One region of the Streptomyces vinaceus genome, then DNA from elsewhere that is predicted to be linked to it. Evidence: riboswitches for the same ligand, from Rfam matches in the RefSeq annotation. Region 1 holds a riboswitch; the other holds the start of a gene.
The links. Region 1 has a riboswitch for guanidine ahead of CP980_RS21085 (DMT family transporter). Riboswitches for the same ligand answer to the same signal wherever they lie in the genome.

Region 1 (11,147 bases):
GCGGATCCGGACGCCGATGCGGTCCGTATTGCCGAGCAGCAGGTCCGCCAGGCCCAGGGAGGCCGACGAGGACCCGTACAGGAGGGCGATCTCGGGCAGCGTGAAGCCGCCGAGGGCCTCCACGTGCGAGAACATGATCCAGATCGCGACGAAGTCGAGGAGCGTGATCGCCGCGTTCCCGAAGGTGGACAGGAGGAACGAGGTCCGGTACGTCATCGTCGACCGGACCCACATCGCCACGATCAGCCCGTAGCCGCGCACCCCTTCCACGGCCCGGTTCCGCACCGGTACCGCCACCGGCCCCCCGGACCACGCCGAAGGGCGAGCAGCCCCGACCGCCTCCACCGCTTCCGCCTCAGCCACCCTGGACGACCACCTTCCGCGTCGCGGCCGACTGCAACAGCCGCCCCGCGCCCAGCAGTACGAGCGCCCACAGCGACTGGAAGCCCAGCGCCCGTACCGCGCCCCCGGCCCCGGCGTGCTTGCCCATCAGCACGTCCAGCGGCACCTGCAGCATCGCGGCCCACGGCAGGACGCGGACCAACTCGCCGAAACCGCCGGGGAACACCGTCAGCGGCAGCAGCATCCCGGAGAAGAAGATCTGCACGACGACGGCCATCATGTTGATCCCGGACCCGTCCATCAGCCAGAACGCGGCCAGCCCCAGCAGGTACCGCAGCCCGAAGCTGACGGTCAGTCCGAGCGTCACGGACACCAGGAACAGCAGCCAGCGCAGCGGATCGGCGGGCAGCGCCAAGGGGAAGGCCAGCGCGCCCGCGAGCAGCGGAACCGCCCCGCGCCCGAGCAGCTGGAAGCCGGCCCTCCCCATATCGGCGGCGAGCCACCACATCTGCAGGTCGGCCGGCCGGTACAGGTCGACGGCGATGTCACCCGTACGGATCCGCTCCTGCATCTCCTCCTGGAAGCCGCCGCCGATGAGCGCGCCGGCGGCGAGCAGCGACTGGCTCACCCAGACGAAGGTGAGGGCCTCGGCCTGGTCGTAACCGCCCAGGCCGGGCCGTTCGTCCCACAGGGCGACGTAGGTGTAGGCGAGGATGAATCCGAAGACGGTGTTGGTGAACACCCCTGCCGCCGTCGCCGTCCCGTAGGTGGCGTAGCGCCGGAATCCGCCGGCCGCCACGGCCGGATAGAGCCACGCTCTGCGGGCCTTCGCGCGGCCCGTCGCGCCGCCCGTCGCGCCGCCCGTCGCGCGGCCCCTTGTGCGAGCCGTTGCCTGGCGCACCGTATCCCTCCCTTTTTCCCGGTCGTTCCTACGTCGGCCAAAGCGCGCGAGCTTAGTGCGGAGGGGCGATCCACGCGACCGGTTTACGCCCGTCCAACGCGGAACGAGCGGCCGATCGGGTAGACAGCATGGGGTACATACGTGGATATTTCGTACGGCGTCGAGGAGTTCTGGCGATGAGCGACCAGTCACCACCACCGGGCTGGACGCCTCGCGACCCGGACACCTCCGCGGGGCCCCCGTCGGCGGGGCAGCCGCGGCAGCCGGCCGGTGAGAAGCAGTCCCGCAGGGCCGCCAAGAAGGCCGAGCGGAAACGGAAGCGGACCGGCTGGCGCCGCCTCGTCCCCACCTGGCGCATGGTCCTGGCCGCCGTCGTGCTGCTCGGCCTGCTGGTCGTCGGCGCGTTCGTCGCCGGCTACCTGCTGGTCCACATCCCGCCCGCCAACGCCGCCGCGACCGCCCAGTCCAACCTCTACCTCTACGCCGACGGCTCCCAGCTCGCCCGCGACGGCGAGGTCAACCGCGTCAACGTCCCGCTCTCGCAGATCCCCCGCACCGTCCAGGAGGCCGTACTGGCCGCCGAGGACCGGGACTTCTACTCCGAACGGGCCGTCGACCCCAAGGCGATGGTCCGCGCCGCCTGGAACACGGCGACCGGCAAGGGCACCCAGTCCGGCTCCACCATCACCCAGCAGTACGTCAAGAACTACTACCTGGGCCAGGAACAGACCATCAAGCGCAAGGTCAAGGAGTTCTTCATCGCGATCAAACTCGGTCGCGAGGAGTCGAAGGACTACATCCTGGAGGGCTACCTCAACACCAGCTACTTCGGCCGCAACGCCTACGGCATCCAGGCCGCCGCCCAGGCCTACTACGGCAAGGACGTCGACAAACTCACCACCGCCGAGGGCGCGTACCTCGCCACCCTCCTCAACTCCCCCAGCGCCTTCGACGTCGTCGCCCACCCCCAGAGCCGCGAGCGCGCCCTCGCCCGCTGGAACTACGTACTCGACGGCATGGTCAAGAAACAGTGGCTGCCGGCCGCCGAGCGGGCCGCCATCCGCTTCCCCGAACCCGGCAAGGTCCGCCCGGCCGCCGGCCTCTCCGGCCAGCGCGGCTACCTCGTCGAGGCCGTGAAGGACTACATCGTCGAGCAGAAGATCCTGGACGAGAAGACCCTCGCCGAGGGCGGCTACCGCATCACCACCACCATCGACAAGAGCCGCGAGAACGCGTTCGTCGAGGCGGTCGACGAGAAGATGGTCAGCGAGCTGGACCCGGAGAAGCGCAAGGCCGACCGCGTCGTACGGGCCGGCGGGGTCTCCATCGACCCGGCCACCGGCAAGGTCGTCGCCATGTACGGGGGCATCGACTACACCAAGCAGTACGTCAACAACGCGACCCGGCACGACTACCAGGTGGCCTCCACCTTCAAGCCGTTCGTGTTCGCGTCCGCCGTCGAGAACGACTCCCGCACCCAGGACGGCCGCCTGATCACCCCCAACACCGTCTACAACGGGGACAACAAGCGCCGCGTGGTCGGCACCCGGACCCCCTACGCCCCCGAGAACGAGGGCCAGATCTCCTACGGCAACATCACCGTCAACACCGCCACCGACCTCTCCGTCAACGCCGTCTTCGCACAGATGGTCGTCGACGTCGGCACCGCGAAGGTCAAGAAGACCGCGATCGACCTCGGCATCCCCGAGGACACCCCGAACTTCGACGCCGGCCCGGCCATGGCGCTGGGCACCATGCAGGCCAGCGTCCTGGACATGACCCAGGCCTACGCGACCCTCGCCGACCACGGCCGCCACACCCCGTACACCCTCGTCGAGAAGATCGAGAAGGGGGATGCCGACATCCACCTGCCCGACCGCACCCCGAAGCAGGCCATCAGCCGCGAGGCCGCCGACACCACCACGTCCATGCTGGTCAGCGTCGTCGACAACGGCACCGGCACGGCCGCCCTCGCCGCCGGGCACCCGGCCGCGGGCAAGACGGGCACCGGCGAGCTGGACCGCTCCGCCTGGTTCGCTGCGTACACCCCGGACCTGGTCACGGTCGTCTCGATGATGGGCCAGGACCCCGACACGGGGGCCCTGGAATCCCTGTACGGGGCGCTCGGCGAGGCCCGGATCGGGGGCGGCGGGTACCCGGCCCGGATCTGGGCGCAGTACACGAAGTCGGCCCTGGAGAACAGCGACCCCCTGGACTTCGACCTCGATCTCCAGCCGGGCGCGGCCCCGTCCCCGCCGCCGTTCGTCCCCGGCAGCCCGGAGCCCTCGGAGGAGGAGAGCACCCCGCAGTCCCCGGCCCCGCCGAGCCGGCCGAACCGCCCGGGCCGGCCGACGCCGCCCACCGCAGGCCAGGGCCAGGGCGGCCGGAGCCAGGGGCAGGACCAGGGGCAGACCACCGGGGGCCGGACCCCGGAGGGCGGGGACACCACGGGAGACCAGGGCGACGCGGGCACGTCGGCCGGAACGAGTACGGGGAGCACGGGGACGAGCGCCGGCGCCACCACGGGCTCCACGGCAGGCGCCCTGGGCGGGGTGACGGGCGGCCTGCGCAGCCGCCCGCCGTCGGAGTACCTGGAGTAGCGGCGGCCGGCGGCCCGAGGAGCCGGGTCAGTGACCGGAGGTCGCCTTCAGCCCCACCACGGCGACCAGCAGCAGGCAGATGAAGAAGATCCGGGCGGCGGTGACGGGCTCACCCAGCACCGCCATACCGAGCACGGCGGCCCCGGCGGCGCCGATGCCCACCCATACGCCGTACGCGGTACCGATGGGCAGCGTCTTGGCGGCGTACGAGAGCAGCACCATGCTGGCGATGATCCCGGCACCGGTGAACACGCTGGGCCACAGCCGCGTGAAGCCCTCCGTGAACTTCATACCGATCGACCAGCCGACTTCGAGCAGACCGGCGACGAGAAGCAGAACCCAGGCCATGACAGGGCACCTCCGGAACGAGAGCGAACGGGGTGCGTCGTCTTGTCGTCCAGCCACGGCTACCCGGTACGGCGCGTCTCGTCGGGGTTCCCCACCACCGTAGCAAAGCCCATGCGAAAGGGCCGGTGACACCGGTCACCGACCCCTCGACGCCCGGCGCCCGGCGCCGGACGCCCGATGATGCCCGCTTACAGGTAGAGCCCGGTGGAGTCCTTGGACCCCTCCAGCCGCTCCGCGGCCACGGCGTGCAGGTCCCGTTCGCGCATCAGCACGTACGTGGCACCCCGTACCTCGACCTCGGCCCGGTCCTCAGGGTCGTACAGCACCCGGTCGCCCGGCTCCACGCTGCGTACGTTCTGCCCGACCGCGACCACCTCGGCCCAGGCCAGCCGCTTGCCCACGGCAGCGGTCGCCGGGATCAGGATGCCGCCGCCCGAGCGCCGCTCGCCCTCGGGCGAGTCGGACTTCACGAGCACACGGTCGTGCAGCATGCGGATGGGCAGCTTGTCGTGGGTGGTGGTGTTGGTGTCGTCGCTCACACCACGAACCTACCCGCCCGCGCGCCGCCCGTACGCCGCAGGGTCATCAGCGCTTGCGCCGGGCCGAGACCACGAGCAGGCCGATCACACCCGCCGCGAGCAGGGCGACGGGTGCGATCCGCTCGTAGCGCGGAGCGCCGTCCTCGTGGCGCAGGCCGTCCCGTACGTCCGTCAGGAGACGGTTCACGGCGACGACGGCCCGCCCGGCGGTGTGGTCCACGGTCGAGGCGACCCTGGCCTTCGCGTCCCCGATGATCGTCTTCGGATGCACGCGCACGCCGATCTCGTCGAGCGTCTCGGCGAGCTGCTCGCGGCGGCGGACGATGTCCGCCTCGATCTGTGCGGGGGTCCTGGCTTCGGGCACCGCGCTGCCTCCGTCGTCGTCGGGTCGGTCGGTCGGGGGCGTAGCCCACCATGAACAGTCTGTCAGCTTAGTCTCGGACCGTACCGATCCCCTCCCGAGGAGACAGTTGACATGAGCGAGCGACTCCAGCCGGGCGACACCGCCCCCGCCTTCACCCTGCCCGACGCTGACGGCAACGAGGTCTCGCTCGCCGACCACAAGGGCCGCAAGGTGATCGTGTACTTCTACCCGGCGGCGCTGACGCCGGGCTGCACGAAGCAGGCCTGCGATTTCACGGACAACCTGTCGGTGCTGGCCGAGGCCGGCTACGACGTGATCGGCGTGTCCCCGGACAAGCCGGAGAAGCTGGCGAAGTTCCGCGAGAAGGAGCACCTGAAGGTGACCCTGGTCGGCGACCCCGAGAAGCAGGTCCTGGAGGCGTACGGCGCCTACGGCGAGAAGAAGCTGTACGGCAAGACGGTGACCGGCGTCATCCGCTCCACGGTGATCGTGGACGAGGAGGGCAAGGTCGAACGCGCCCTTTACAACGTCAAGGCCACGGGCCACGTAGCCAAGATCATCAAGGATCTGGGCATCTGACGCGCCCCGCCTTCCCGGCGGCGGCCCGCACCCTTCCCGGTGCGGGCCGCTCCGCTTATCGGACGTAACCACCCGCATACCGCTTCGTTGACCCGTACGAGACACGAACGCGGGGCCGGACGAAGGGGTGGCGGTGGCGGTGCGCTACACACGAGACCTGCTGGAAGAAGCAGCTCGGGCAACGACGGACTTCCATCACGCGGTGCTCTGGTGGGGGGGCGATCCCACGCCGGGCACCAAGCGGTACATACGCGCGAAGATGCTGGAAGCGGGCATCGATTTCTCGCACTTTTCCACGCATCGGGTGCGGCACACGGAGGAACGGCTGCGCGAGCTGGTCGCGGCCTCGGCCTCCGTCAGGGAGGTGATCTCCCGCCTGGGCATCAGCCAGGTCGGCGGCAACCACACCCACATCGGCCGACGGATAGCCGCGCTCGGCATCGACACCTCGCATTTCACGATGGCGCGGAAACGGCGCGCGAAGGGATCCCTGGGACCCGCGCTCGGCCCGAGGGCACCCGAAGAGGGAAGGGTCCCGGGCGCACGGCTGCGCAGGGCTCTGCTCGCGTCCGGAGTGCCGGAGGAATGCGCGGAGTGCGGCGTCGGAGTGGAGTGGAACGGCAAGCCGCTGCGCCACGAGGTCGACCACGTCAACGGCAACTGGTGGGACAACCGCGCCGAGAACCTCCGACTCATGTGCCCCAACTGCCACGCCACGACCGACACCTACCGCGGGCGGAACCGGCGGCGGTCCGCGTGAAGAGGCCGCGGTACACGCACGAACTGCTCGCCGCGAGTGTTCCGGATGCCACCAGCCTCGTGGATCTCATGCGCCGGCTCGGTACCCCGCCGGGCGGGGACCTTCGTACCTACCTCCGCAAACGGCTGGCCCACTACGGAATCGACACGTCCCACTTCGTCGATGTTCGTTCGGCCATGTCCGGAAGAAGCTCGACGGCTTCGGGATCGACACGTCGCACTTCACCACTCAGGTGCGCCGCGTGGACAGGCTGTTCTCGCGCGCGGAGATCACTCGAGCCGTCGCCGAGGTCCACAGCATCGCGGGGGTGCTGCGTTCGCTGGGCCATGGCGAGCTCAGCGGAGCGGCCCGCGCGAAGGCGAGACGCAGCATCGAGGAGTACGGGATATCCACGGACCACTTCACGGGGCAGGGGCATCGTGCAGGAAGCCGGTCACCTGCCCGCAGGCCGGCCCGGGACGTCCTGCAACGCCGCGAAGCGGGCTCCGGTCGTGAGAAGACCGCCGTGCTGCGGCGCGCCCTTGACGACCTCGACGTACCGCACGTGTGCCACGCATGCGGGATCGGGGACACGTGGCGAGGGAGGCGGCTCGTTCTGGAAATCGATCACATCAACGGCGACCGCCTGGACAACCGCCGCGAGAACCTCCGCTACCTGTGTCCCTCCTGCCACAGCCAGACGGGAACGTTCTCGAAAGGATCTCTCGGCACAACACGGGGACGAGCACAGTAAAGTAGCCGCGATGGGCCCGTACCCCAGCTGGCCAGAGGGCGCCGGTTTAGGTCCGGTGTGTCGTGGGTTCGAGTCCCACCGGGCCCACTCCCCGTAAGGCCCCGCACGCGCTGTTCGCGTGCGGGGCCTTCTGCGTGGCCCGGACCCTCAGCCGACCAGGGCGCGGATGAAGGGGACCAGGGCCCGGAAGGCCTGGCCTCGGTGGGAGATGGCGTTCTTCTCCGCCGGGGTGAGTTCCGCGCAGGTGCGGGTGTCGCCCTCGACCTGGAGGATCGGGTCGTAGCCGAAGCCGCCCGTGCCCGCCGGGGTGTGGCGCAGGGTGCCCAGGAGGCGGCCCTCCACGACGCGTTCGGTGCCGTCCGGGAGGGCGAGGGCCGCCGCGCACGCGAAGTGGGCGCCGCGGTGCTCGTCGGCGATGTCCCCGAGCTGGGCCAGCAGCAGGTCCAGGTTGGCCCGGTCGTCGCCGTGCTTGCCCGCCCACCGCGCCGAGAAGATGCCGGGCGCGCCGTTCAGGACGTCCACGCAGAGGCCGGAGTCGTCGGCGATCGCCGGCAGGCCGGTGGCCTGTGCCAGGGCGTGGGCCTTGAGGAGGGCGTTCTCGGCGAAGGAGATGCCGGTCTCCTTGACGTCCGGGATCTGCGGGTACGCGTCCGCGCCGACCAGCTCGTACGGCAGGCCGGCGTCGGACAGGATGGCGTGGAGCTCGGCGACTTTGCCCGCGTTGCGGGTGGCGAGGATCAGGCGGCTGGTCATGGCGCCCATTATCCGGTCCCGTCCGGACGGCCCGCGGCTCAGCCCGGGGTGCAGACCTTCGACAGTTCCTTCGCGGCGTCGGCGACCGGCTGGATGTCCGGGGTGGTGTTGCCGTTCTCGATGGCCGTGCGGACGTTCTTCACCGCCGTGGTCATGGAGGAGACGGCCTTGCTGAGGTCGGCGTTGTCCGTCTGGTCGCCGACCTTCTTGAGGTTCGCCTCGATCTGGTTCAGCGCGTTCTGGGCGTCCTGCGGGCTGTTGCCGGCCTGGGAGACCGCCTGCTGGAGGTCGTTGGCCCCGTCGGTGATGGCCACGGCCGTGTTCGCGCAGTCCATCGCCGTCGAGATCGCGTCACAGGACGTCAGCGCCGGTACGGCGAGAGCCGCTGCGAGCACGACCGCCGCTATGCGGTGCTTCGGGTTCATGTTCGGATCTCCCAGTGATCGACACGGATACGAGGACGGGCGCACGGGTGTGACACCGTGCGCCCGTACCCAGGGGGACGCAGGAGCGCAGCTCCCGGTTCTCGCCCCCTGGAGCTGGAGCGCCCCCTAGAGCTGGAGCGCGCCCAGTTGGATGGCCTCCAGGTCGGCGCAGCCACCGGCGGCCAGGTCCAGGAGGGCGTTGAGCTCCTTGCGGTCGAAGGGCTCGCCCTCGGCGGTGCCCTGGACCTCGACGAAGCGGCCGTCGCCGGTGCACACGACGTTCATGTCGGTCTCGGCGCGCACGTCCTCCTCGTAGCAGAGGTCGAGGAGCGGGACGCCGTCGACGATGCCGACGCTGACGGCGGCGACGGTGCCGGTGAGCGGCTTGCGGCCGGCCTTGATCAGCTTCTTCTGCTGGCCCCAGGCGACGGCGTCGGCCAGGGCCACGTAGGCACCGGTGATGGCGGCGGTGCGGGTGCCGCCGTCGGCCTGGAGGACGTCGCAGTCCAGGACGATGGTGTTCTCGCCGAGCGCCTTGTAGTCGATGACGGCGCGCAGGGAGCGGCCGATGAGGCGGGAGATCTCGTGGGTGCGGCCGCCGATCTTGCCGCGTACGGATTCGCGGTCGCCGCGGGTGTTGGTGGAGCGGGGCAGCATCGAGTACTCGGAGGTGACCCAGCCTTCGCCGCTGCCCTTGCGCCAGCGCGGGACGCCTTCGGTGAAGGAGGCGGTGCAGAAGACCTTGGTGTCACCGAAGGAGATGAGGACGGAGCCCTCGGCGTGCTTGCTCCATCCGCGTTCGATGGTGACCGGGCGGAGCTGTTCGGGCGTACGGCCGTCGATGCGAGACATGGCTCCGAGCCTAGTCGGTGGCCGGGGCGGCGGGCGCCGGGTGCGCGAAGACCCCGTCCGGGTGGTCCGGTACGGGGTCTGGCGGAGGGGCGAGCGGGAGCTCAGCTCACATCATGTCTTCGATGTCGGCGGCGATCGGGTCGGCGTCGGTGCCGATGACGACCTGGACCGCGGTGCCCATCTTGACGACGCCGTGGGCGCCGGCGGCCTTCAGCGCGACCTCGTCGACGAGGTCGGGGTTGACGACCTCGGTGCGCAGGCGGGTGATGCAGCCCTCGACCTCTTCGATGTTCTCGATGCCGCCGAGCCCGGCGACGATCTTCTCAGCCTTGGTGGCCATGTTTTCTCCCTGAGTTCTACGAAGAACGACCTGCGCGGTCCGCTTCGTCACGGTAACGCACGGTTGGCCCATCTATGCGAGCGCATGACCGGGGTCTGCCGAATCATGACGATCAGCAGCAGCCTGCCCCACAACTGGTCTACACCAGTGTGCCGCACGTGCTGCCCCTGCCAAAACGGGCCGTTCAGGGAGGACGCAGATGAGCGCGGACAGCGCCGCGGCTACACCGCAGCCGCAGTGGTGGAACGGCCTGTTCCAGGGATTGCAGAAGATGGGCCGGAGCCTCCAGCTGCCGATCGCGGTGCTGCCCGCGGCCGGCATCCTGAACCGGTTCGGCCAGCCGGACATGTTCGGCAAGGACGGCCTGGACTGGACGAACGTCGCCAAGGTGATGGCGGCCGCGGGCGCCGCCCTGCTCAACGCGGACCTGGGCCTGCCGCTCCTCTTCTGCGTCGGCGTCGCGATCGGCATGGCCAAGAAGGCGGACGGCTCGACGGCCCTGGCGGCGGTGGTCGGCTTCCTCGTCTACCGGAGCGTGCTGCGCGTCTTCCCCACGAGCTGCCCGGCCGGGACGAGGGACGTCGGGGGCGGCTGCCTGGGGCCGGACTTCACCTTCGCCGAGTACACGTTCCAGAACCCGGGCGTCTTCGGCGGCATCGTGATGGGCCTGCTGTCCGCCTGGTTCTGGCAGCGCTACCACCGGGTGAAGCTGGTGGACTGGCTCGGCTTCTTCAACGGCCGCCGGCTGGTCCCGATCATCATGACGTTCGTGGCGATCGCCTTCGCCGTGCTCTGCCTGCTGATCTGGCCGCCGGTCGGCGACGCGCTGGAGAGCTTCTCCGACTGGATGGTGGGCCTGGGCTCCTGGGGCTCCGGCATCTTCGGCGTCGCGAACCGGGCGCTGCTGGTGATCGGCCTGCACCAGTTCCTGAACGTGCCGGTGTGGTTCCAGTTCGGCAGTTACACCACGCCGGACGGGCTGACGGTGCACGGCGACATCCCGATGTTCCTGAACGGCGACCCGAACGCCGGCCTGTTCCTGTCCGGCTTCTTCCCGATCATGATGTTCGCCCTTCCGGCGGCGGCGCTGGCGATCACGCACTGCGCGAAGCCGCAGCGGCGCAAGGAGGTCGGCGGCCTGATGCTGTCGGTCGCCCTGACCTCCTTCGTCACGGGCATCACGGAGCCGCTGGAGTACTCGTTCCTCTTCGTGGCGCCGGCGCTGTACGCGGTCCACGCGGTGCTGACGGGCGTGTCGATGGCGGTGACCTGGGCGCTGGGGGTGCACGACGGCTTCAGCTTCTCGGCCGGCCTGATCGACTACGTCATCAACTGGAGCCTGGCGACGAAGCCGTGGCTGATCATCCCGATCGGGCTGGGCTTCGCGGTCGTCTACTACGCGGTGTTCCGTTTCGCGATCACCAGGTTCAACATTCCGACCCCGGGGCGCGAGTCGGACGAGGAGATCGCGGCGATGGAGGCGGAGAACACGAAGGCGTAACGGACCCCGTACCGCGGAAGGCCCCCGGATCCACGGATCCGGGGGCCTTCCGCGCGTGTGGCGTAGACCACAGGAAATCGAAGGTTCCTTATCTATCCCCGACCATGCTA
Region 2 (11,147 bases), 3.6 Mb from region 1:
CGGCGGCGGCCCGGACGTCTTCGCCCACTACTCGAACATCGCCGCCCAGGGCTTCCGTGAGCTGCAGGAAGGCCAGAAGGTCAACTTCGACGTCACCCAGGGCCAGAAGGGCCCCCAGGCGGAGAACATCACCCCCGCCTGATCCTTCACCCCCCTGTGACGGCAGCGGCCCCACCCGTGGTGCCGCTGTCGTGAGAAAGCCCGGTCGGCACGCGTGTGCCGGCCGGGCTTTTCGCGTGCGGGCCAGGCTGTGCCGACTCCGCCCGGGCCCGCTCGGCAGGGCGCATCACACAGAACCGCATCTGTGGCCCCTCTGGTCGATGTGACAAGCATTTGCCAGCTGATTTACGAACATGGCCTCGCGGATGCAAGATGCTCGTGTGGGGTTGCCGTAAGCCGAGGAGCTGATGATGACCGCGGGTTCGGAGCAGGCGGGTGGCACGCGTCAGTGGCTGCGCGGTCTGGAGGTGTTCGCCGGCCCGCTGCCGGACTTCGATCCGGAGCAGGCCCCGGCCGATCCGGTGCGGCTCTTCCTCTCCTGGCTCGTGGAAGCCGTAGCCGACGGTGTGCGCGATCCGCACGCGATGACTCTGTCCACGGTCGACCCGGCCGGTGATCCGGACGCCCGGGTGCTGATCCTCAAGGGTGTCGATGCCTCGGGCTGGCGGTTCGCCGGGCACGCCTTCAGCCCCAAGGGCGGCCAGCTCGCCCACCACCCGAGGGCCGCCCTCACCTTCTACTGGCCCGAACACGGCCGGCAGATCAGGATCCGGGGCAGCGTGACGCCGGGCGCGGCCGAGGAGAACACCGCCGACTTCCTGGACCGCTCACCCACCGCCCGCGCGGAGACGCTGCTGGGTCGCCAAAGCCAGCACCTGACCGACACCGTTGATCGCGACCGGGCCCTGGAGAAGGCCCTGGCCCTGATCGAGCAGGAGCCCTCGCTCGTCGATTCGGCCTGGACGCTCTACACCCTGGCCCCCGCCGAGGTGGAGTTCTGGCAGGCGGCCAAGAGCAGCATCCACACCCGGCTGCGCTACGAACGCACCCGGGCCGGCTGGGAACGCTTCCGGCTCTGGTCGTAACGGCCGCACGCCCGCACCCGCATGCCGGCACCTCCGGCTCCCCGCGGGTGCGTCCCCGTGGACCCCGACCGCACGAACCGGCGGCCGACCCGGCCCGCTCGTACGCCGAACACCTCCCGGGCGATCAGGGCGATCCGGTTGTCGACCTCTTCCTCGCTGCGCCCGGGCTTGATCACCTGCGTGGCGATCACGTGCGCGAAAAGGCGCTGCGCCATGCGCTGGCCTTCCAGCAGGTGCAGGGCGCGCAGCCCCACGTCCATCCGGTCCAACGTCGCCATCGTGTGTCCTTGCTGTCAGCCGTACTCGCGCCCCTTGCTGCCGGGCCCGCCCGCGCCCGGGCCACCACCCGAACCGACCGCGGCGCGCCGTAGCGGGCCCGTGGCGGGAGTGGTGATCGACCGGCGCGAAGGGAGGAGCCCAGAGCACGGAGCCGAACCTAACAGCGGCCGCCTGCGCGGCATCACCGGTCGATCATCCAGCGCTCGCCCGATCCCGGTGGCCCGCACTGGTCCGTCGTACGAGGCCCACCGGACGCCGACGACGACCGCGGAGCGTGCTCATGAGGGGGCGTTGACGATGCCGAACGGTATGTGGACGCTGGGTGTGGCGGGTGCGGTGCCGTGCAGGTGGGAGACCTGGTCGTCGAAGAAGATGTGCGGGTCCAGGGCAGTGATCACGGGGGCCTTGTCGACGCCGCCCAGGAAGCAGGCGTCATTGACCCGTAGCCCCCACCGCTTGAGGCTCAGCAGGGCGCGCTCATGCGCGGGGGCGTCCCGAGCGGTGACCAGGGATACGCGCAGGCGCGGCTGGTACCCCGGATTCTTGCGGCGCTCGTCCTCCTCGCGGCGCTGGATGCGGTTGATGCCGGCGAGGAACTCGCTGAGCGGCCCTGGATCGTGCGGTGTGGTCGCATTGCGGACCTCGTGCGCACGGAATTCTTCGATGCCGGCGCTCTGGAAGACCCGCTCGGCGGAGTCATCAGCCAGTACGCCGTCGAAGTCGAAGGAGATGCGCAGTTCAGGATCGGCCTCGTCATCGACCCGCGCCGTCTCCAGCACGTGACCCGCAGGCATCCCCTCCGCCACCGCCTCGCGAACGTCGGCCCCGTGGGCCGACAGGAACAGCGACATGTGAAGCGCCGGCATGAGCCTGTGCGACGAACGCCCCTGCCGGAAGACGGCTCGGCTGATGGGCAGTCCGTGCGCTTGGATCGAACGCATGACCCGTAGGCCGGTGTCCGGGTCGTTTCGCGACAGGATGATGACCTCGACCAGCGATTCGGGCGGCTCCGCGAGGTCGTTCAACGACAACAGGCGCCGGACGAAAGGGAAGGCGACCCCCTTGGCCAGCACGTCGTCCACGTGGGCCTCTTGGTGGGCCCGGTAGGCGTCCTCTCCCCGCTCCCGGAACACCGCGTCGCAGTCGGTGAGGTCGAACAGGGCACTGGAGGCGATCCCCACCACCAAGCGACCGGACAGGTCGTACCTCATGACACCCCCAGCTGGCGTGCGCGCAGTATCGGGATGGTTATCTCCCCGGCGCATATGTCGAAAACATGTGCGGTGCCCTTGGCCGGCCTGGGCAACTCCTCCCTCCTGGCGGAGCCCTGCGCACGGCAGCGGCCGCCGCGGGCGGGTGGGTCACAGGTGCCAGTACGTGCCGGTGTGTGCGTCCACGTGCACCACGTGGGGGCCCACGCGGACCACGTGGTGGTCCGGGCCCGACCAGGAGCCGTAGGGTTCCTCGGCTTCCGGGAGGGGGGTCCAGACCTCCAGGAAGGTGCCGCCGTCGGGGTTGGTGCCCTGCTCGACGAGGTTCGCGCCGTCCCGGTGGAACGTGCCGGTGTCCTCGCCCGGCTCGCCCGTGAGGTGGTGGAAGCGCACCCGGGTGCCGTCGAAGGAGGTCGTACCGGCGAAGCCCCGGCTGTCGGCGTAGTACGGCCCGGCCTGCAGCCACACCACCTCGCGGTCCTCGACGAGGGGTCCGCCGTCGCGGCTGATGCCGCGCCGCAGCCAGGCGCCGTACGGGGGCACCGGGACCCCGGGCCCGGGCTCAGGCGCGGTCATCGGCCGCGGCCCCGTCCACGGCCAAGAGCGTCAGCGGTACGTTGCCGCGCACGGCCTGCGCGTACGGGCAGACCGCGTCCGCCCGGTGCAGCAGGGGCTGGAGGTCCGCCGCCCGCCACCCGGGCAGGCTGACGGTGAGCGCCACCGCGAGGCCGTAGCCCGCGGGCGTGTCCGTGGTCCCGAGCTGCACCTCGCAGGCCACCTCTGCGGCGGAGGCGTCCGCCCCGAACTCGGCGGCGACCTCGGCGAGCGCCGAGGTGAAGCAGGCGGCGAAACCGGCCGCGAACAGCTGCTCGGGGTTGGTGGCGCCGGGGACCTTCTTGCGCGGCGGGGCGAGGCGGAGGTCCAGGCGCTTGTCGTCCGTGCGGACGGATCCGGTGCGTCCCCCGGCGGCGTGGGCGGTCGTCCGGTACAGGCTGCGGGTGAGTGGCACGGTCATGGCGTACGGCCCATCTTGCTCGACGAGGACGCTGCCCGGGCGCGGACAGCGGGGCGGCGCCGCTCGTGCGGCACCTCGCGCGTCGTCGTGCGTAACCGGGTACGGCGCATCTCGTCCGGGGCCGTGGACCGGCCGCCGGATAATCTAGCAACGCGATGCGCCGCCCGGGGCGTCACCCGCGGTGAACTTCCTCACCCGCCGCCGCGCCGGTTCGTACACTCGGCCCGTGGACGGCATGAGATGTACGTACTGCGGTGGCGTCGGCCTGGAGCCGGGTTTCGTCGAGGACGCGGGGGAGGGGGCCCGGGGGTACGCGCGCTGGATCGCCGGACCGCTGGAACGGGGCCTCTTCGGCGGCGCCAGACGGCTGGGCAGGCCGCGGCGGCGCATAGAGGCGTACCGCTGCCCGCACTGCGCCCACCTGGAGCTCTTCGCGACCGAATCGGTGTGACCGGCGGCCCGGGCCGACGGCGCCGCGTGCGCCCGTACGTGCGCCCGCGCGCCTCCGCACGCCCCCGCGGGAGGGGATGACCGAAAGCCGCCGCCCCCCGACCATGACCGTCAGCACCACGGTCCGCACCACTCGCTCGTCACGGGGGTAACGATGGGACGACGCTGGCTGCTCACGGGATGCTCCTCCGGCCTCGGACACGCGCTGGCCTCGGCCGCGGCCCGCGCCGGGGACGAACTGGCCGTCACCGCCCGCAAGACCGCCGACCTGGAGGGCCTCGCCGCCGCCTGGCCGGGCCGTATCGTCCCGATACCGCTCGAACTGCGGGACGCCGCCTCCTGCGAGGAAGCCGTCCGTAGAGCCGTCGACCGCCTCGGCGGCATCGACGTCCTCGTCAACAACGCGGGCATCGGGCTGTTCGGTGCGGTCGAGGAGGTGTCGGACGCCGAGTTGCGCGATCAGCTGGAGACCCTGGTCGTGGGGCCGTGGCGGCTCACTCGGCTCGTCCTGCCGCTCATGCGGGCCCAGGGACACGGCCACGTCGTCAACATCTCCTCCGTGGTCGGCCGGATCGCGTTCCCCGGAATGGGCGCCTACGTCGCCGGGAAGCACGCGCTGGAGGGCATGAGCCAGGCCCTGGCGATCGAGGCCGCCCCGCACAACATCCGCGTCACGGTGGTGGAACCGGGCATGTTCGCCACGCGGTACGGCACGTCCATGGCGCAGGCGCGGCGCCGGATCCCGGTCTACGACGTGACCAACCGCGAGATGCTCGAAGGTGCCCGGGGTCTGGCGGAGAACCCCGGGACGGGACGCCCCGAGGACTTCGCCGCGCGGGTCCTCGACATCGTCGCGGCCCAGGGTCCGACACCGCTGCGGATCCCGGTCGGCGACGACGCGTACGGCTACCTGGACCTGGCCGAGCAGGCCGACCGAGAGGAGTTCGCCGCGGCGCGGATCCTCGCGCAGGGCCCGCCCCTGCCCGCGCCGCCGGCCCCGCCGCAGGCCTGACGGCGGGTCGTACGGGCGCGTGGGCCCGGGGTCAGCGCGCGTGGTGGCGGACGTCCCGCTGACCGGGCACCCGGGTCGACCGGGGAGCGCCCGGGCGGCGATGGCCGGCCCGCGCTCGGCGGCCCGGGAAGGGGTTCTTCCGGACCGTGGCGCTGGGGGCCGCGACCAGGAGGCCGACGAGGACGAGGGCCACGACGAGGATGAGCACTGCGCTGAGGTTCATGTTCCTGCCTTTCGCCGGGTATTGACGTGCTTCCACTACTCCTTGTTACCGGTTCTCCGGCATCTAAACACAGAGGGTGACTAGTTGTGGAGCTCGCCCGACGCCCGGCCCGTGCGGATGCCCTCGGTATCTACCCCTTCGGCAGCCGGGACCCGCCCCCGAAAAGACACGGCCCGGTCCGATAGGGAGGTGAGGTGGAGCAGGGGGGCGTTCGTGCCGAGGGTGGCCCGGAGGGCAGGGATGTCCCTCCATGTGAGGCCCAGGACGCGCGCCGCGTGACGGAACGTCATGTGGTAGGCGCCGTCGGCCGCTTCGCGCAGCGCCTTCATGTTCTCGTCCCGGTCCAGGGGGACGGGGCGCGGCCGTGGAGGCGTACGGGTGCGCTCGCTCTCCAGGCCCGGGATGCCGGTGAGCCGGCGCGAGACCTCGGCCGCGGCCTCCAGGTGCGCCGGGCGCTCGGCCACGAGGGCCCGGGCGACCGGGTTGTGGCCGATGGCCTCCTGGAGCGGTAGCGGGTACAGCCGCGGGGAGGCGGCGGTGAGGGTGATGACGCTGTTGACGGTGCGGACCGTGCCGCGCGCGCCCTGGATGGCGGCGGCCCACAGCGCCGACGCCTCGGAGGGGTGCCAGGCCAGTGCGCGGGCGGCCGCCGCCACCGCGTCCCGGCCGGGGACGAGGGGGAGGCTCCCCGCGAGGCGTTCGAGCAGGACGTGTTCGCCGATCTCTCCGTCGAGGCCGGGCCCCGCGACGTGGACGGTGGTCGCCATGCCGGTCAGGTGGCACGCGGCGAGGGTGAGGGCGTCCCCGAACGGGCTGCACAGGCCGGGCTCGTCGCCGTGGGTGAGGACGTCGCCGCCGATGTCGACGATACGGATCCGGCCGCCCTCCGCGGCTTCGGCCATGGCCGCGATCTGCCGGGCGAGGGAGGGGAGTCCCCCGGAGGGGTCGAGGAGCAGCAGCCGGGCCGGCAGGTCCCCGGCCAGGCCGGGCATGGTGGACCCGGCCGGCGGACGGGCGCGGGTGGCAGGGGTGAAGGCGGCGAAGCCGCCCCGCTCGTGGACCAGCCCGTCGAAGTGCCGGGTCCCGAGGGGGCGGGCGGTCGGGTCGACCTCGGGGCGCTCCCACGCGTACGTGGCGATCAGCGGCGGACCGGCCGGACAGGCCGGGTCCGCCGCGAGGGCGCGGGCGGCGATGAGGGTCCCGAGGGGATCCCCTCCGCCGCCCGCCGCGATGTACAGATCGCTCACGCGGCTCCCTCGCGCTCGCGCAGGTCGACGCCGGTGATCCGGACCGGCGTCGCCCCCATGTTCTTGCGGGCGCGCTTGTTCGCGGCGTGGAGGTCCTCGTAGTACTCGCGGTCGAGCTCCTTGACGGACCCGGAGTAGAACATCCAGGACAGCACGTCGCGGTACTTGAAGCCCTTGGGCGTCAACTGGACGCGCCGGCCAAGGCGGTGGACCAGCCCGTTGGACTCGGCCGCTTCGAGGACGGGCTCGAACTCCGCGGCGTGCTTCTGGTACCCGAAGCGGTCGAGCTCGCTCAGGTCGAGGTCGAACGTGTCGAGGACGAGGCGCTTGCGCACGATCTCCTCATCGGTGAGTTCGAAGCCGGTGACGGGCGCGAGCTCGTGGTTCTTGGCCCTCCTGATGTAGTCGGCGACCTCGGCCGCCGAGGGCTTCACGCTGCCGCACATGTAGTCGAGCACGCTGGTGTACGAGCGGGCGCCGACACCGAGGCCGAGCAGGGGCACGCCGTGGAAGGTGAGCACCTTCTGCACGTAGCCGCCGCGGCCGGGCTTCTTGTAGCGGACGGAGCCCTCCTGGACGTAGCCGTGGTCGAGGAAGACCTGACGGGCGTAGTCGTAGCGCTCGTAGAGCTCGGGCTGCCACATGTACTGGTAGGCGCCGGTCTTGGAGAACCAGGCGTCGGGCCGCACCGTGAGGAAGTAGGTGCTGATGGTGGTGGGGCGCAGCGCGGCCAGCTCGTCCACGCTCTGGCGCCAGGTCCGGGGGGTCTGTCCCGCGAAGCCCATGATCAGGTCGGTGGACAGGTCCGGCAGGCCGAGCTCGTGCGCGGTGCGGACGGCGCGCCGGATGACGTCCTCGTCCTCGCCGCCGCGGCCGGCTTCGCGGATCTCGCGCGGGACGAGGGACTGGATGCCGACGTTGGCGCGCGTGAGGCCCATCTCGATGAGGGCCTTGAACTCCTCCGGCGCGTCGGCGATCGACGAGGGGGTTGCCTCCACGGCGACTTCCTCGGCCGTGGAGCGCCAGTTGGGGTAGATCTCGCCGATGGTGGCGAAGATCTGCTCGAAGTGGCGGGGCCTCAGCAGAGCGGGCGTGCCGCCGCCGATGTAGATCGTGCGTAACCGACGGGCCTGGATGATCTCCGCGTGATCGCGGATCTGGGTACAGAGCGCGTCGGTGTAGGCGTCGTAGACGTCCTCGTCGGTACTGATGATCGTGTAGAGGTTGCAGAAGCCGCATTTGCGGTCGCAGAAGGGGACGTGCAGGTAGAGGTTGAGCTCGGGGACCTGGTGGTTGGCGAGATCCCTCGCCCACACCTCGGGGATGCTCCACTTGCCCTCCGGGAGGGGGCGGTAGGTGGAGCGGGGCGGGTACGAGTACTGGTAGGGCGGAATGACTCCCTGGACGATGTGGTCGGCGAGCTGCTGGTGCAGACTGCTGGTCACGGTGTTGCCTTCCCGTACGGGTTTGCAAGCGCGGACTTCCCTACCCTGGCGATCCGATCACGGGACGCTTGGCCGGTTCCATCGGGTAGGCGCACCAAATCCCCCGCACCTAGTGGCCAGTTCGTTGGTGAATACTCCAAAGGGTGCTGCCGTGCGGCGCGTTGTTTTCGTCGGTCAGGCCCATAGCCGCCGCGCCCGCGCCACGGCTTTGCTGGAGGAATGACAATCGGGGCGGGCCCGCGCGGGCCGGGAGTGCTGGTGGTCGAGCCGATGGGGAACGCGGGGCGTTTCCTCGTCGAGGCGGCCGACCGGCTGGGCGTGCGCCTGTACGCGGCCACCCACCAGGACGTGCACGACGGCTATCCGGACCGGCTGCGGGCCGCCCTCGCGGGGGTGTGCGCGACGGACCTGACCGACACCCCGAGGGCGCTGGAGGACATGGACGCCTTCTGCCGGAGGCACGCCATCGCCGGTGTCGCCCCCTGCTTCGAGCTGTTCACCCCGCTCGCCGCGCTGCTCGCCGAGCGGCTCGGCCTGCCGGGCAACGCTCCCGGGCTCGCGCGCGCGGCCAGGAACAAGATCCTGATGGGCGAGGCGTTCGCGGCCGCCGGGATCCCCGCCCCCCGCTGGGCGCTCGCCCACGACGCCGACGAGGCGTTCCGGGCGGCACGCGAGCATGCACTGGGGTGGCCGCTCGTGGTGAAGCCCGCGGAACAGGGCGGCTCGTGGGGCGTGTCCGTGGTCGACGGCCCGGACCGCCTCGCCGAGGCGGTCGGCGCGGCCCGGCAGTACACGTACGCCCACCCGCACGGCCTGGAGCTCGACGCGCGGGCCCTGCTGCAGGAGTACATCCCGGGCGAGGAGTACTCCTGCGACACCGTGGTCGCGGACGGGGTGGCCTACCCCCTGCCCGTCGTCGCGAAGGACACCACCGAGGGCCGGTACCGCATCGAGACCGGCCACACCTGCCCCTCCGGGCTGCCCGCCCCGCTGGTCAGGAAGGTGCAGCACACGGCTGCTCGGGCGGCGCTCGCCGTCGGCGTCCGCAACGGGATCGCGCATACGGAGGTGAAGATCCCGCCGGGCACGCAGACGCCGTACGTGATCGAGACCGGCGCCCGGCTGCCGGGGGACAACCTGTGCGAGATCGTCGAGGCCGCGACGGGCGTGAGCGAGGCCGTGGCCCAGCTCCAGGCCGTGCTCGGCCTGGTACCCGACACCGTCCCCTCCCGCACCGACGCGGCGTCGATCCGGTTCCTGCTGCCGGAGCACGGCGGCGTACTGCGGGAGGTGGTCATCGCGGACCTGCCCGGAACCCACGGCGAAGTGCATCTCGGGCCCGGGGACGTGGTGCCGGAGCCGGCGGACTCGGCCTGCCGGATCGGGCACGTGGTGGCCCGTGCGGAAACGGCCGATCAGGCGCGCGGGCTGGCCGACCGGGCGGCCGCCCGGTCCCGAGTGGAAGTGGGCTGAAGCACGTGCGGAAGATCGCGTTCTTACGGTCGGTGGGCATCCGGCGCGCCGACCCCTACGTCCAGCGGGCCGTACGGGCCCTCGCGGCCGAGGGGATCGAGGCCGGGCTCTTCCACACCGGTGGCGCCGCCGGTGACGAGGACTTCCCCGGCCACCGGCAACGGCTCGACCGCGCCGTGACGCCGCGGGAGCTCGCGGACGCGGTCGCCGCCTGGGGGGCGGACGCGGCGGTGTCGATCTCGCTGCCCTGCGAGAACGCGCTGCGCGACGCGGCGGCCAAGGCCTTCCTGGACGCCGCGGGCATCCCGACGGTGATGACCCCGCTCGCGGCGACGATGCTGCTGGTGGACAAGTGGGAGACCAAGCGGCTCTGCGAGCGGGCCGGCCTGACGGTGCCCGAGGGGTTCCGCGTCGACTCCGATCTGCTGGCGGGGAGGGGCCTTGCCGTGCCCGGGTACCGGGACGCCCTGCGCGTGCGGGCCGCACAGACCGGCTATCCGCTGATGGCGAAGCCCGTATGGGACTCGACCAGCATGGGCATCCGCGCGCTGCGCTCGCCGGCGGACCTCGACGCGTACCTCGATGCCCACGTCACCGGCCTCGACCTCCGCCTCGACGCCCGCCTCGACCCTCGCCTCGACGCCCACCTTCCGCCTGGCCCGGCAGGGGTGTCGGCGGTGGTGGAGCAGGTGGTCGAAGGCGACCTGTGCAGCGTGGACATCGTGGGGCGCCCCGGGGCCTACCGGGTCCTTCCCCTGTGCTGGACCGGACGCGCCGGGGCGGAGCCGGTGTTCACCTTCGCCGACCTGCGCTGGTGCGGCCCGCGTGCGGAGGCGGACGCCGCGTTCGGCGAGGTGGCCCGCACGCTCGTGGACCTGTGCGAAAGCCTGGGAGTGTACGGATCGGTGAACGTCGACATGGTCCACACCGGCGGCCGGTTCGTGATCCTGGAGGTCAACCCGCGCATCGGCGGTGCCACCACCCTCTCGTGCGCCGCGTCCGGCACCAACACCTTCACCTCCCTCGCCCGTATGGCCCGCGGCCTCCCCGTCACCGGGGGCACGGCGCAACGCGCGGGCTGGGCGATCGAGTTCCTCGCCGGGGACGGCGTCCCACCGGAGGTGGTCGCGCAACTGCGCCGGAGCGTCAGCGTGGTCACCGCGCACGAGCTGGTCATCGAGGGCGCCTCCCGCGGGGACATCGTCGTGATCACCCTCGCCGAGGGCGAGGAGGAGCGGACCGTGAAAACCCTGACGGAGCTGCACGAGACGACCGGCTTCCCCGCCGCCGGCGTCCTGGGCAAGATCACCTCCCTGCTGAACCGGTGAGCGCGGCCACCGACACCCGCCGCCCGCGCCGCACCGCGGCCGACCGCCTCGGGCTGCCGCCACTGCGCGGGCACGGCCTGTTCATCACCGGCAACCTGATCGACTCCGTCGGCAACGGCATGCTGCTGCCGCTCGGACTGCTCTACTTCACCGACGTCCGGGGTCTGCCCCTGGCCCGGGTGGGCGCGGCGATGACGGCCGGTCAGGCCCTGGCCCTGCCCGTCACGTTCCTCGCCGGGCGGCTCATGGACCGAGTCGGGCCCCGACGCGTCGTGGTGTGGGCGAACGTCCTCTCCGCCGCCGGGTTCGCCCTGTTCCTGCTCGCCCGCGAGCCGTGGCACGTCGCCGGCGTGTACGTCCTCGTCCAGGCCGGCATCAA

Region 2: another riboswitch for guanidine. It lies ahead of CP980_RS04815 (Ohr family peroxiredoxin); the one in region 1 lies ahead of CP980_RS21085 (DMT family transporter).

The regions. Positions count from the first base shown of each region.
Region 1 covers NZ_CP023692.1:4,666,553-4,677,699, reverse strand. Annotated here, with positions in the region: gene CP980_RS21100 (ABC transporter permease) at 1-363, opposite strand, end outside; gene CP980_RS21095 (ABC transporter permease) at 356-1,141, opposite strand; gene CP980_RS21090 (transglycosylase domain-containing protein) at 1,420-3,843, shown strand; gene CP980_RS21085 (DMT family transporter) at 3,871-4,191, opposite strand; guanidine-III (ykkC-III) riboswitch at 4,223-4,300, opposite strand; gene CP980_RS21080 (GroES family chaperonin) at 4,380-4,682, opposite strand; gene CP980_RS21075 (DUF3618 domain-containing protein) at 4,777-5,094, opposite strand; gene bcp (thioredoxin-dependent thiol peroxidase) at 5,206-5,673, shown strand; gene CP980_RS21065 (HNH endonuclease) at 5,807-6,433, shown strand; gene CP980_RS21060 (HNH endonuclease signature motif containing protein) at 6,675-7,166, shown strand; tRNA gene CP980_RS21055 (tRNA-Leu) at 7,179-7,253, shown strand; gene rdgB (RdgB/HAM1 family non-canonical purine NTP pyrophosphatase) at 7,314-7,919, opposite strand; gene CP980_RS21045 (hypothetical protein) at 7,958-8,344, opposite strand; gene rph (ribonuclease PH) at 8,471-9,196, opposite strand; gene CP980_RS21035 (PTS sugar transporter subunit IIB) at 9,303-9,608, opposite strand; gene CP980_RS21030 (PTS transporter subunit EIIC) at 9,736-11,037, shown strand.
Region 2 covers NZ_CP023692.1:1,063,557-1,074,703, reverse strand. Annotated here, with positions in the region: gene CP980_RS04840 (cold-shock protein) at 1-142, shown strand, start outside; gene CP980_RS04835 (pyridoxine/pyridoxamine 5'-phosphate oxidase) at 411-1,085, shown strand; gene CP980_RS04830 (hypothetical protein) at 1,037-1,363, opposite strand; gene CP980_RS04825 (5'-nucleotidase) at 1,643-2,575, opposite strand; gene CP980_RS04820 (hypothetical protein) at 2,726-3,151, opposite strand; gene CP980_RS04815 (Ohr family peroxiredoxin) at 3,138-3,590, opposite strand; guanidine-III (ykkC-III) riboswitch at 3,667-3,729, opposite strand; gene CP980_RS04810 (hypothetical protein) at 3,826-4,041, shown strand; gene CP980_RS04805 (SDR family oxidoreductase) at 4,195-5,052, shown strand; gene CP980_RS04800 (hypothetical protein) at 5,084-5,275, opposite strand; gene CP980_RS04795 (DUF1152 domain-containing protein) at 5,356-6,522, opposite strand; gene CP980_RS04790 (coproporphyrinogen-III oxidase family protein) at 6,519-7,967, opposite strand; gene CP980_RS04785 (ATP-grasp domain-containing protein) at 8,187-9,440, shown strand; gene CP980_RS04780 (ATP-grasp domain-containing protein) at 9,446-10,768, shown strand; gene CP980_RS04775 (MFS transporter) at 10,765-11,147, shown strand, end outside.